Regions from separate parts of the Fodinicurvata sediminis DSM 21159 genome, predicted to be linked through region 1. Evidence: riboswitches for the same ligand, from Rfam matches in the RefSeq annotation. Region 1 holds a riboswitch; each other region holds the start of a gene.
The links. A riboswitch is a leader RNA that binds a small molecule or an ion and turns the genes downstream of it on or off. The one in region 1 is predicted to bind thiamine pyrophosphate.

Region 1 (3,188 bases):
CTTGCCGGTCTGGCGGTCACCAATGATCAGCTCACGCTGGCCACGGCCAATCGGGATCAGGGTGTCAATGGACTTGAGGCCGGTCTGGACCGGCTCGTGCACCGACTTGCGCGGGATGATACCAGGCGCCTTGACCTCGACCTGGGAACGCTGCTCGGTCTTGATCGGACCCTTGCCGTCGATCGGGTTGCCCAGGGCGTCCACGACGCGGCCCAGCAACTCCTTGCCGACCGGCACGTCCACAATGCGTCCCGTGCGCTTGACGGTATCGCCTTCCTTGATGCCCCGGTCTTCACCGAACAGAACGACACCGACGTTGTCGTTCTCCAGGTTCAGGGCCATGCCCTGAACGCCGCCCGGGAATTCGACCAATTCACCGGCCTGAACATTGTCCAACCCGTAAACACGGGCCACACCGTCCCCGACCGAGAGAACCTGGCCAACTTCGGCCACATCGGCATCGGCACCGAAATTCTCGATCTGCTCCTTGAGGATCGCCGATATTTCCGCGGCGCGGATGTCCATCACCCAACCCCTTTCATCGCGAACTGAAGTCTCTGCAGCTTATTCTTGATCGACGTATCGACCATACGGCTGCCAACCTTGACGATCAGACCACCAAGCAGGTCCGGATCGACTTTGACATTGAGCTGCACCTTGCCCCCCACCGACTTGGCGATGGTGTCGAGCAACGCTTTTTCCTGCGTTTTCGTCAGGGACGTGGCAGCGGTGACATCGGCACTGATCTCGCCGCGGCGGTGCGCCAGCTCGGCAAGATAGGCCTCGATAATCTCGGGAAGTGCAAACAGGCGGCGATTCTGCGCAATAACCAGAACGAAACGGCGCGTCAGGTCATCGACCCCGGCCTTCTCGAGGACTGCCTGCATTGCCTTGGCCTGCTGATCGCGCCCATAGAGAGGGCTGCGAATGAGGTTCTGCAGATCACTGCTTTCCTCAATCAGCTTCTTGAGCTCACGCAGATTCTCGGCCACGGCGTCGAGGGACTTCGCCTCGTCCGCCAGATCGAACAAAGCAAGGGCGTAGCGCCCTGCCAGACCGTCTTTGGAGGTCGTATTTCCTGCCAAACCCCAGTCGCTCCCCGGAAAGAAAACAGTCCGCAACATGCCTCTGGGCATGTTGAACCGCTCGCTTTCGCTAAAACCCCGTTCGCAGAGCACCGCTTCAATGAGGCGGCGCCTCTGCCTTGAGACCAAAAAATGAAACGCTTGAAACGGGTTTGCCCCCGTTCGTGCGAGCGGTTGGTATCACAGGGGCACGGGCAGTGCAAGCCGCGACGGTGGCATTTATCGTAACCGCGACACGGCCTCATCCCACCTTCAATTTATACGGGCTGCCGGGCGACTCACAATCTCTTCCGCGGGGCTTTGCTTGACGGAAAGCGAAGGTCAGAACAGACTGTGGATAACTTCCTGGGGGTGTCCTCATGCGACATGAGGGCTGAGAGTCCGCAATCACAAGGCGGAAACCCTTAGAACCTGATCCGGATCATGCCGGCGTTAGGGAACGGAAGGGACAGTCCGCGCGTGTTCGCCATAGCAAAGGCGGACGGATTCGCCTCTCCCTCACCCGTCCAGATCACGCCGGCGCAATTTGAGGGAGGATTACCTTGCGCCGACTTCCAGGCCTACTTGCAGGCCTTTTCCTGCTTTTATCGACCGCTGCCGCCCACGCCCAAAGCGATGAACCGCTCGAAGTCCTGCTGGACTGGTTCGTCAATCCCGACCACGCGCCCCTGATCGTGGCTCAGGAGAAAGGCTTCTTTCAGGATGCCGGGATCGAGGTTCGCTTCACCGAACCGGCCGATCCCAACGATCCGCCCAAGCTGGTGGCTGCGGGACGGGTCGACCTGGCCGTATCCTACCAGCCCACCCTGCACATCCAGGCAGCACAGGGCCTGCCCCTAGCACGCATCGCCACACTGGTGGCCACGCCGCTGAACACCCTTCTGGCATTGGAGGATGGTCCGATAGAACGGATCTCCGACCTGAAAGGGGGCAAGGTCGGCTACTCCGTGGGCGGTGTCGAGGAAGCGGTCCTGGGGGCCATACTCGCGCGGCACGGCCTGTCCCTCGAGGATGTCGAACTGGTCAATGTGAACTTCTCGCTCAGTCCCGCCCTGCTGAGTGGGCAGGTCGACGCCGTCATCGGCGCCTACAGGAACTTCGAACTGAACCAGCTGGATATCGAAGGCGCGCAAGGCCGTGCCTTCTATGTCGAGGAGGAAGGCGTGCCTGCCTATGACGAACTGATCGTCCTGGCGAACCGCGACAATCTGGAGGATCCGCGCCTGTCGTCCTTCGTCGAGGCTTTGGAGCGTGGTGTCCAGTATCTGATCAATCATCCGCAGGAAAGCTGGGAGCTCTTCATCGGCTACAAGGATGATCTGGATGACGAACTCAATCGGCGCGCCTGGGCCGACACCCTGCCCCGCTTTGCCCTGCGCCCGGCGGCCGTGGACTGGGCGCGCTATCGCCGCTTTGCCGCCTTCCTTGAGCAAGCCGGCGTCATTACCGACCCCCCACCGCTCAGCGACTACGTCACAGACCTGTCCCGCGAGCAAGGAGAGCAGCCATGACCTCTACAAAGGATTTCGAAACTTTCCTGAATGCGAATCCGAACGCTGCCTTCCATGACTGGCTGCGCGAATCGGCCGAACCCTACTGGACAAAGGCAACGGCGCACCGCTTCACCGAGGAACTGGCGGAGGGCACCCTGGATCCGCAGATCTGTGCCCGCTACCTGGTCCAGGACTATGCCTTCGTCGACAGCTTCGTCAGCCTGCTCGGCTACGCCGTGGCCTATGCCCCGTCCATGCCGCAGAAGCGGCCCTTCGCCGGCTTCCTGGCGGCCGTGACCAGCGAGGAGAACGATTATTTCCTGCGCTCCTTCCAGGCCCTGGAGGTTCCCGAATCTGAGTGGCGCAGCCCCCAACTTGCGCCCGTCACGGCCAAACTGCTCTCGGTCCTGCAGGACTCGGGGCGCAGCGGCTCCTACCCGCTCGTGCTGGCAACGCTGCTGGCGGCTGAATGGAGCTACCTGACATGGGGCCTGGCCTGTGGCGATCGCCGGCCTCAGGAATTCTGGATGGCGGAGTGGATCGACCTGCATGCCGTGCCAGAATTCGAGCGTTTCGTCACCTGGCTGCGCGACGAGACCTCGCGCGTCGG
Region 2 (3,188 bases), on a different contig from region 1:
GGGACGATGGTGTTGTCGCGAATATCAACAATTCCGATGTCCTGTCGATGAGGGAACCGGTTGACCTCTACTCGGCCACGACAGCCACGTACATCACGCTCGAAGCAGCACCCGGCAGAGGGCCGGAATTGGCAGCCTTGCTGACCGCTGCTGGTCCCATCGTCGAAGAAACCGAACCCGGCACATTGTTCTGGGCGGCGCTGCAGATTGACGAAACATCCTTCGCAATCTTCGACATCTTCACCAACAATGCTGGCCGTGAAGCACACTTTGCCGGTCAAGTCGCCGGGCTGCTGAACGAACGGGCAGCGGAGTTGGTCGCTGGCGGGTGGAACGACGGTGTGGTCGCTAACGTCCACAACTTCGACATCCTCGCCATCAAGTAACGCGATGTGACAGGAACAAGAGGCGCCTTGAGTGTCCGGGACAGGTTGGACTTCGCGCGCCCCGTGATCTGTGCCAGTTCCTCCAGCGATTCCGGCTCCTGTTCACGTACGATGCGAAGCAACTCGCAATTGGCTGGTGAGAGGAGTTTCGCGAATGACATGGTAGAAGCAAACCACACAGTTGGCTCGCCAAGCGCGGGCGCTTCCTCGCCTTTGGCGACCCGCATGGTTCTCGCTTTCATTTCCTCCGGGTCGGCAATGCCGACCTTCAATGTTGACATTGCATCGCCCGATCATCCGGTTAAGGCTTTTCATTATCATAGTACGATAACTTCCTTAAGCCATCCGGTAGATCAACCGGACCGAACATCTCGTCCAACACATCGCCGAACCAACGCTCGAAAACTTGAATCTCGGCCTCGGCAATCGGTACGTTCTCCGGCCAGTCATCGATGACGGGAAGCCTTTCGACGTCGAAGACATGAGACGGGCTTCCTCGCTGAGGACTTATACGAAGCGCAGCATCGTCAGCGTAGTCGTACAGATCGTCAGGAATTGGTTTGTGGATCGGTCGTCTCGGTCGCCTTCGCCGGATGCGGTGGTGCCCTGCGCACATGGAAACCTCCCTGATTATGGTGGCTCCGGGGCGTCACGGCCCCGCCATCAATCGAATCATGGAGGGAAGTCGGTGGCCCTGTAGCGTGCCGAATTTGCACCTATGCGCTGGCGGCACCCTCGAGCGCAGCTCCTTGACAAGTTTGGGATGAAACCAGAACGGCGGCTTCTGGATTGAGGAGGTTTAAGGCGGTTTTTTCCACACGACTTTTGCACCAGAGATTTCCCTGAGAATTGAACGCTGGCAGTTTTGTCACGAAACTTAGGAGCATTGCGAAGCTGAGAAATTGAACCGATCCTGCCACGAAGGCATCGCCACGATTAGCTCCATTGACAATGAAGACACTGCCGGGCACCCTTCGTTTTCCACCAGGGGGGTCCCGACAAGGGGCTGAGATTCTGCTGGGCCGCAAGGCAGCGCAGTGACCCTACGAACCTGATCCAGTTCATACTGGCGTAGGGACGGTGTGGATGCCTCGCGGGTCGCTTGCGGCTAGGACGGGCGCATTCTCCTTCCCGTCAGTGCCTGGGTCTCCATTGCTGCGACGCGAGGAGCCTCGACATGACAACCAAGCAAACCCTGACGGTCACCACCGGACCGCTGCCCGCCTCGACGAAGGTGTTCAAGCCCGGCGTACTACACACCGATATCCGCGTGCCCATGCGCGAGATCGCCCTACATCCAAGCGCAGATGAGCCGCCGGTGACTGTTTATGATTCCTCGGGGCCTTATACCGATCCGGCGGCCCAGATCGCCATCGAACGCGGGTTACCGCGCCTCCGCGAAGGCTGGATCACGGCGCGCGGCGACGTAGAAACCTACGAAGGACGGCATGTGAAGCCCGAGGATAACGGCTTCGTCTCGGGCGACCGGCTGACGCCCGAATTCCCTGTCCGGCACCAGCCCTTGCGGGCGCGGAACGGCAAGGCGGTCACCCAGCTTGCATATGCCCGAGCGGGCATCGTCACTCCCGAGATGGAATTCATCGCCATACGCGAAAATCTTGGCCGCGAGGCCGTGCAGGAGGAGCTGGCTCGAGACGGGCAGAATTTTGGCGCGGCGATTCCCGATTTCGTCACCCCCGAATTCGTGCGTGACGAGGTGGCGCGCGGGCGGGCAGTAATCCCGGCCAATATCAACCACCCCGAAGCCGAGCCAATGGTCATCGGGCGCAACTTTCTGGTCAAGATCAATGCCAATATCGGCAATTCGGCAGTTACCTCCTCGATGGCAGAGGAGGTCGACAAGATGGTCTGGGCGACCCGCTGGGGCGCCGACACAGTGATGGATCTGTCCACAGGTCGCAACATCCACAATATCCGCGAATGGATCATCCGCAATTCGCCCGTGCCCATCGGCACGGTGCCGATCTATCAGGCGCTGGAAAAGGTCGGTGGCATCGCCGAGAACCTGACATGGGAGGTCTTTCGCGACACGTTGATTGAGCAGGCTGAGCAGGGTGTGGATTATTTCACCATCCATGCGGGGGTCCGGCTGCACATGATCCCGCTGACAGTGGATCGCGTTACTGGCATCGTGTCGCGCGGTGGCTCAATCATGGCAAAATGGTGCCTGCATCATCACCGTGAAAGCTTCCTCTATGAACGTTTCGAAGAGATCTGCGACATCATGCACGCCTATGACGTCAGCTTCAGCCTTGGCGACGGGCTACGCCCCGGCTCCATCGCCGATGCCAACGACGCGGCGCAATTCGCCGAACTGGAAACCTTGGGTGAGCTGACCCGTATCGCCTGGTCCAAGGACTGCCAGGTTATCATCGAAGGCCCTGGCCATGTACCGATGCACAAGATCAAGGAAAACATGGACAAGCAGCTTGCCGTCTGTGGCGAAGCGCCGTTCTACACCCTCGGGCCGCTAACGACCGACATAGCGCCAGGCTATGATCACATCACCTCGGGCATCGGCGCGGCGATGATCGGCTGGTTCGGCACGGCGATGCTCTGCTATGTCACGCCAAAGGAACATCTCGGCCTGCCGGACCGCGATGACGTGAAGACCGGCGTCATCACCTACAAGATCGCCGCCCATGCCGCTGACCTGGCCAAGGGGCACCCGGCGGCCAAGCTTCGCGATGACGCGCTGTCCCGCGCCCGCTTTGAGTTCCGATGGGAGGACCAGTTCAATCTGTCGATGGACCCCGAGACGGCGCGAGCCTTCCATGACGA
Region 3 (3,188 bases), on a different contig from region 1:
CTTCATTGCGCAGCACGCTGACCTCGGCCTGATCCAGCAGGGCCTCGAGTTCCGTTTCATCCCTGGCAATGCGGCTGTCCTCCAGGCTTTGCGACCAGTTTCCGGATTGGGAGAGATAGACGACGCGCCCGTCGCGCAGGCGATTTGCTGTAACAGCCTTGAGAGTCATTGCTTCTTTCCTCGTATTCAAACGGCAAGCGCCAGGGTCGCTTCAGCCGGCGCCAGCTTCCGGGCGCTTGCAGTGACAGAGCCAATCATAAGAACGGCCGGCCCCTGAACGCTCTCGCGCTGAAGCAGATCACCAAGATCGGCCAGGTGACTGCCGAGCACGCGCTGATCCGGCAGGCTGCCCTTCTCGACTACGGCAATCGGTGTCTTGGCGGACAGCCCCTTGTCCATCAGCCGCCTGGCAATCTCTTCGCCGTTGGAAAGCCCCATGTAGATGACAAGAGTCTGACGGGCGGCGGCCAGAGCCTGCCAATCCAGGTCTGGCAGGCCATCAGCGCTGTACCCGGTCGCAAAGGTCACGGCAGACGCGATGTCCCGGTGAGTCAGGGGGATACCCGCGGCCGCGGCACAGCCGGTGGCAGCCGTGATGCCGGGCACGACCTGGACCATTATTCCATGCGCCTGAAGATAGGCCTGCTCCTCGCCCCCGCGTCCGAAAATGAAGGGGTCACCGCCTTTAAGGCGCACCACCTGCTTGCCCGCGCGCGCCTGCTGCACGAGAAGCCTGTTGATCTCTTCCTGGGACATGCTGTGCGCTCCCTTGGCCTTGCCCACAGGAATGCGTTCGGCATCACGCCGGACACAGTCCAGGATGCCATCGCTGACCAGCCTGTCGTGGATCACCACGTCTGCCTCCTGCATCAGGCGCATCGCCCGGAAAGTCAGAAGGTCGGGATCTCCGGGACCACTTCCAACCAGGGCGACAGAACCTTGCGGATTTCCCCAGCTTTCCGGAGCGGAATTGACCAGGGTCAACATTCCCTCTGCAGCGCTCCGGTCATTGCCTTGCAGGACGGCCTCCGCCACGGACCCGCGAAAAAAGCGTGTCCAGAAGCGCCGGCGGCCATCCTCGCCTGGAATCATGGCCTTCACGGCAGGCCGGAAACGGTCGGCAAAGCGCGCCAGGTCTCCCAGTCGTGCCGGCAGAAGCGTCTCGATACGCTCACGCAACTGGCGCACCAGGACCGGTGCACTGCCGCCGCTGGCAATGGCAATCGTGACAGGATCCCGGTCAACCATGCCCGGAACGATGAACGACGATTGCGCCGGACGATCGACCAGGTTGACCGGTAATCGGCGCGCCCGGGCCAGTCGCGAGACCCTGCCATCGACACGATCGTCCCCTGAGGCCGCAATCACCAGACTCACGCCATCCAGGTCCTTTGCACGGAAACGGCGTGCATGCCATTGGACGTTTCCTGTACCGGCCATTTCGGCAAGCTCTTCACCCAGTTCCGGGGCGACAACGTGAATTCGCGCCTCAGTTCGCTGTAGAAGCCGCACCTTGCGCGCCGCCGCTGCGGTTCCGCCAACCACCAGGCAGGAGGCGTTGCGGAGATCGTGAAAGAGGGGAAAGTATCGCATGGCGATTTAACACTTTATCTATGTGATAAAATAAATTCTCCATTTATATTTATCAGTTTGATTTGCTGAGTCAACATATTCCACATTAGGAAATAATATATTATATATTAAACATTTTATAAATGTGTTATTTCTGACCTCGAAACCTTGCAAGTCAGAGACTGCGCCTTCATCTTAGAGTCATGGAAATACTGGGGTGCCGCAGCTTGTGCGGCTGAGATCACACCCATGGAACCTGCACTGGGTCATGCCAGCGAAGGGAGTTACGTGGCACAGGAAAACTTCAGGAACACGACGGATCAGCAGACGGTCATCATAGGCGGCGGCGTCTGTGGCCTTGCCATCGGCTGGGAACTGGCCGAAGCCGGACTGGCTGTGACGATTGTGGAACGCGGACACTGCGGCAGGGAAGCCACGCATGCAGCGGCAGGCATGCTGGCCGCAGCGGCGGAATGTGAGCCCGGCGAAGAGCAACTGCTGCAACTGACACGCTGGGCGCAGCAACTCTGGCCCAGCTACCTGGATCGTCTCGAGGCCAGCAGCGGGCTGCGACCCGACTATCGGGATGAAGGCACCCTCGTCGTGGCGCTCAACCGGGATGAAGTGGAGCGCCTGCGCTTTCGCCATGAATTCCAGACATCCCTTGGCCTGCCATTGACCTGGCTTGAAGGTCACGAACTGCGCGAACGCGAGCCCCACCTGAGACAAAGTGCGGCCGCCGCCATCTATAGCGCCGAGGATCACCAGGTGGACAACCGCCAACTGGCTGAAAGCCTGAAGCAGGCCTATCTGAATGCCGGTGGCCGCCTGCGAGAAGACTGTGAAGTCACGTCCCTGGATTGTTCAGAGCCCACGCGCAAACGCATCTCGCTTGGCAGTGGAGAGGTTCTGGAGGCAAAGACCCTCGTTCTGGCCGCAGGCGCCTGGACCCGAGGTTTGCCCGGCTTGCCGGATGCCGCCAAACCACCGGTCCGTCCGCTGAAAGGACAATCCCTCGCCTTGCAGATGGTGCCACAAGAATCTTTGCTCGCGCATGTTCTCTGGACTGAGCAGATCTATTGCGTCCCGCGCCGTGATGGACGCCTGATCATCGGCGCCACTGTCGAGGAACGTGGTTTCGACGACAGCATAACAGCCGGCGGCATCTATGCGCTGATCGAAGGGGCCCGACGCGCCCTGCCCGGCATCGAGGACCTGCCTCTGATCGAAAGCTGGAGCGGCTTCCGGCCCGGCTGCCGTGACGACGCGCCCGTACTGGGAGAAACCCCGGTTCCCGGCCTGCATCTGGCAACCGGCCATCACAGGAATGGCATCCTGCTCGCACCGGTAACGGGACACTGCATTGCCCAGGAAATCCTGACAGGGGCCCTGCCTGAAGCCGCCCGCCCCTTCACGCTGGCGCGCTTCAAGCCCTTGTCAGCCCGCAGGAAGAAATCCCATCTGCAATATCAATAGGATGGTTCAAGCATGTCATTGACGATCAATCTGAACGGTGAAGAAACACGCGTGGAACCGGGCAGCCTGAAGGACCTGCTGCATCAGCGCGGGATCGACCCGACGGCACGACGAATTGCCATAGCGCGCAACGGCGCCCT
Region 4 (3,188 bases), on a different contig from region 1:
GCCTTCGGAAATGCCCAGCCGGTCACTCATGCCTGCATTGATTTCCAGGACAGCTCTGGCCCGCCCTCCAGAAGGAATCGACTGGGTTGAGTGCGGAACGGTGCGTTCGGCAATGCGGATGATGTTCCCGTCTTCATTGATGAAAAGCATGTCCAGGGGAATGAAGGTGTTTTTCATCCACATGGATATGTGCTGAGCACGCGGATAGATGAACAACATACCGGCGTCTTCATCCATGGAACGTCTGTACATCAATCCCTGCGCACGTTCGGAGGCCGTTCTGGCCAGCTCGACTTGAAATGTGTGCTTTTCCCCTTCCGCTGTCTCTATGAGCAGTTCCTGTGTTTCCTGCTCCTGCGATATGGCCGGGTAGCCTCCCGAGAAGCAGATAAAAACTATAAGGAATAATGTATAATATACTATTTTCATTCAATAGTCCTACGACAGTACAGTCTGCGCTGCAGACCTGATTTCGGCACGAACCGCACCATAGCGTGGTCTATCGGCAAGTCTATCAATCCAGTGTTCAGGGGGATTCCTGCCCCAGCTATGGCGCCATGTCAGACTCGACAGAATAGCGCGTGCCTGCGCTGGCAGGTAATCTGGAACATCAAGCCCGTTCAAAGTAGCCCATACACCGCTCCAGGCACGCGCCACGCACCAGGGATTATACCCACCACCGCCCAGCACCAGCAGCTTACGTGTTACCAACTTCATATTCGCAACAGTATTCCAGAGGGAAAGATTGGAGAGACTGAGGCGACTGAGAGGATCTTCATGCAGGGCATCGGCGCCGCACTGAAGCACAATGACTTCGGGCGCCACACGCTCGATCAAGGGCAGCACGGCAGCTTCCATCAGAAAGGCGAATTCGCTGTCGTTGAAGCCCTCGGGCACGGGGATGTTCCGCGCATGCCCCGAGGCCCTGTCCACTAGACTTCCCGGTCCAGTGGCGGCATCGTTTCTGTTCATGGGCCACCTGTTGGCCTCGTGGATGGAAAGGGTGAAAACCCGTTCATCATCATGGAAGGCATCCTGCACCCCATCACCGTGATGCGCATCTATATCCAGGTAGAAAACCGATGCTGCCCCTCTATCAAGAAGGCTCAGTATTCCTAGCACAGGGTCATTGAAGTAACAGAAGCCGCTGGCATGGCCGCGACGGCCATGGTGCGTCCCGCCGGCCGGGCTATGGACTGGAATATCATTCAGGACCCAATCAGCTGCGGCAATCGATGCACCGCAAGCCGTTGCCGGTCGGCTGAAGATCTCAGGAAATACCGGGTTTCCATTCATGCCCAGCGCATAGCGTTGCTTGACCTCATCACTACAATGTTGGGTCTGCTCGGCCTGCTTGACCGCTGCAATATAGTCCGGTTGATGGAAGCGGGCGAGCTGTGCAGGCGTGGCCCGCGGGCTGTCGACATAAACTTCATCCGGCAACCAGCCCAAGGCCCTGCAGAGATCCATGCAAGTGGATACGCGCGGTATGGCCAGCGGATGCAGGCGGCCATAGCTGGAGTTTCGGTAAATCTCGCTGCCGATGAACCGGGGCGCGGTCTTATCCTTCATCATCGTTCCATTAAACCTTGCCCCTTCACGATATAACGAACCACTTGGCATGTCCCTGGACTGCGGGCATAGTGCCAATCATATCACCGGGGGAGCCGCCAAGGCTGAGAGGCACCACTAAAGTGCGACCCCAGAACCTGATCCGGTTCATGCCGGCGTAGGAAGCGTGTCTCTTCATGTCCGCATCTGCCATATCACTCAAGGGAATCAGCTTGTCCTACAAGGGGCAGCCGCTGTTCCAGGAATTCAATCTTGAACTTCCAGCCGGATTGACAAGCTGTTTGCTCGGGCCCTCCGGTGTCGGGAAAAGCAGCTTGCTGCGCGTCATAGCAGGGCTGGAACGTGGTGCAAGTGGATGCGTATCCAGTGAGGATCAGACCTTCCTTGTTGGACAACTTGCCTATATGGCCCAGCAGGACCTGTTGCTGCCCTGGCTGAAGCTTGTAGACAATGTCGTACTGCCCGACCGCCTGGCAGGGCGTCCTGTCGACATGGAGCGTGCCAGGCACCTCTTGCAGCTTGTTGGCCTGAATGGGCACGAAGCAAAACTTCCCGCAACTCTGTCCGGTGGCATGCGCCAAAGGGCTGCACTTGCACGCACCCTATATCAGGATCGACAGATAATCCTGATGGACGAGCCGTTTTCCGCCGTCGACTCCATAACGCGGCTTGAGCTTCAGGAGCTGACCGCCGAACTGCTTCGCGACAGGACGGTCCTTCTGGTGACACACGATCCACTGGAAGCCTTGCGACTGGGTCATCGCCTGATCGTGCTTGCCGGCCAGCCTGTTCACATAGCCGAGCAGATAGAACTCACCCAGCGGCCCCCTCGGGATATCGACAGTCCGGAGATAACAAGCCTACAGACGCAGTTGATCAATAGCCTGCGCGGAGCACGCCAGCATTTGGCCGCAGAGAGCAACTGATTTCATGTCTGGTGTGAAACAGATTGGTGCAAGGTTGCGGCCATTGGGGATTTTCATTGGCATCCTCGTGTTATGGCAGGCCCTGGTCTGGGTTACAGGTGCTCCGGCCTATATTCTACCCGCACCCAGTCAGGTTGGAGCTGTACTGTTCAAGCGTTGGGACAGCCTGGCCTTCCATGCGGGCATAACCCTTGCCGAGATACTGCTGGGGTTTTTCATAGGAAGCCTGTTCGGGATCATTTCCGCACTGATGATCGCAACCTTTAGAACTCTGCGATTCTGGCTGCTTCCTGTTCTGGTCGTGAGCCAGGCCATACCCGTGTTCGCTCTGGCGCCTGTTCTGGTTCTATGGCTTGGTTATGGAATGGCCAGCAAGATTGCCATGGCCAGCCTGATTATCTTCTTCCCCGTGACAACATCCTTCCATGATGGACTGCGACGCACGGAAACCGGTTGGCTGGACCTTGCTCGAACCTGTGGCGCATCGAAATGGGCTACATTCCGACATGTCCGAATACTGGCCGCCTTGCCGGCCCTGGCATCCGGACTGCGCGTTGCAGCCGCTGTTGCGCCGATAGGCGCCATTATAGGGGAATGGGTCGGCTCCAGCGCCGGATTGGGACATCTGATGCTGAATGCCAATGCGCGCATGCAGATCGATGTCATGTTTGCCGCACTCGTCGTCTTGGC

Region 2: another riboswitch for thiamine pyrophosphate. It lies ahead of thiC (phosphomethylpyrimidine synthase ThiC); the one in region 1 lies ahead of G502_RS0111160 (ABC transporter substrate-binding protein).
Region 3: another riboswitch for thiamine pyrophosphate. It lies ahead of thiO (glycine oxidase ThiO); the one in region 1 lies ahead of G502_RS0111160 (ABC transporter substrate-binding protein).
Region 4: another riboswitch for thiamine pyrophosphate. It lies ahead of G502_RS18170 (ABC transporter ATP-binding protein); the one in region 1 lies ahead of G502_RS0111160 (ABC transporter substrate-binding protein).

What each region holds. Positions count from the first base shown of each region.
Region 1 covers NZ_ATVH01000015.1:146,110-149,297, reverse strand. Annotated here, with positions in the region: gene atpA (F0F1 ATP synthase subunit alpha) at 1-525, opposite strand, end outside; gene G502_RS0111165 (F0F1 ATP synthase subunit delta) at 525-1,085, opposite strand; TPP riboswitch at 1,423-1,541, shown strand; gene G502_RS0111160 (ABC transporter substrate-binding protein) at 1,628-2,596, shown strand; gene G502_RS0111155 (TenA family protein) at 2,593-3,188, shown strand, end outside.
Region 2 covers NZ_ATVH01000013.1:2,180-5,367, forward strand. Annotated here, with positions in the region: gene G502_RS0105000 (putative quinol monooxygenase) at 1-386, shown strand, start outside; gene G502_RS22920 (HVO_A0114 family putative DNA-binding protein) at 278-667, opposite strand; TPP riboswitch at 1,363-1,482, shown strand; gene thiC (phosphomethylpyrimidine synthase ThiC) at 1,564-3,188, shown strand, end outside.
Region 3 covers NZ_ATVH01000016.1:132,714-135,901, reverse strand. Annotated here, with positions in the region: gene G502_RS0113310 (DUF2849 domain-containing protein) at 1-169, opposite strand, end outside; gene cysG (siroheme synthase CysG) at 187-1,593, opposite strand; TPP riboswitch at 1,776-1,872, shown strand; gene thiO (glycine oxidase ThiO) at 1,861-3,048, shown strand; gene thiS (sulfur carrier protein ThiS) at 3,061-3,188, shown strand, end outside.
Region 4 covers NZ_ATVH01000011.1:84,023-87,210, reverse strand. Annotated here, with positions in the region: gene G502_RS22765 (DUF192 domain-containing protein) at 1-429, opposite strand, end outside; gene G502_RS0101625 (acetoin utilization protein AcuC) at 439-1,575, opposite strand; TPP riboswitch at 1,651-1,754, shown strand; gene G502_RS18170 (ABC transporter ATP-binding protein) at 1,749-2,498, shown strand; gene G502_RS0101615 (ABC transporter permease) at 2,503-3,188, shown strand, end outside.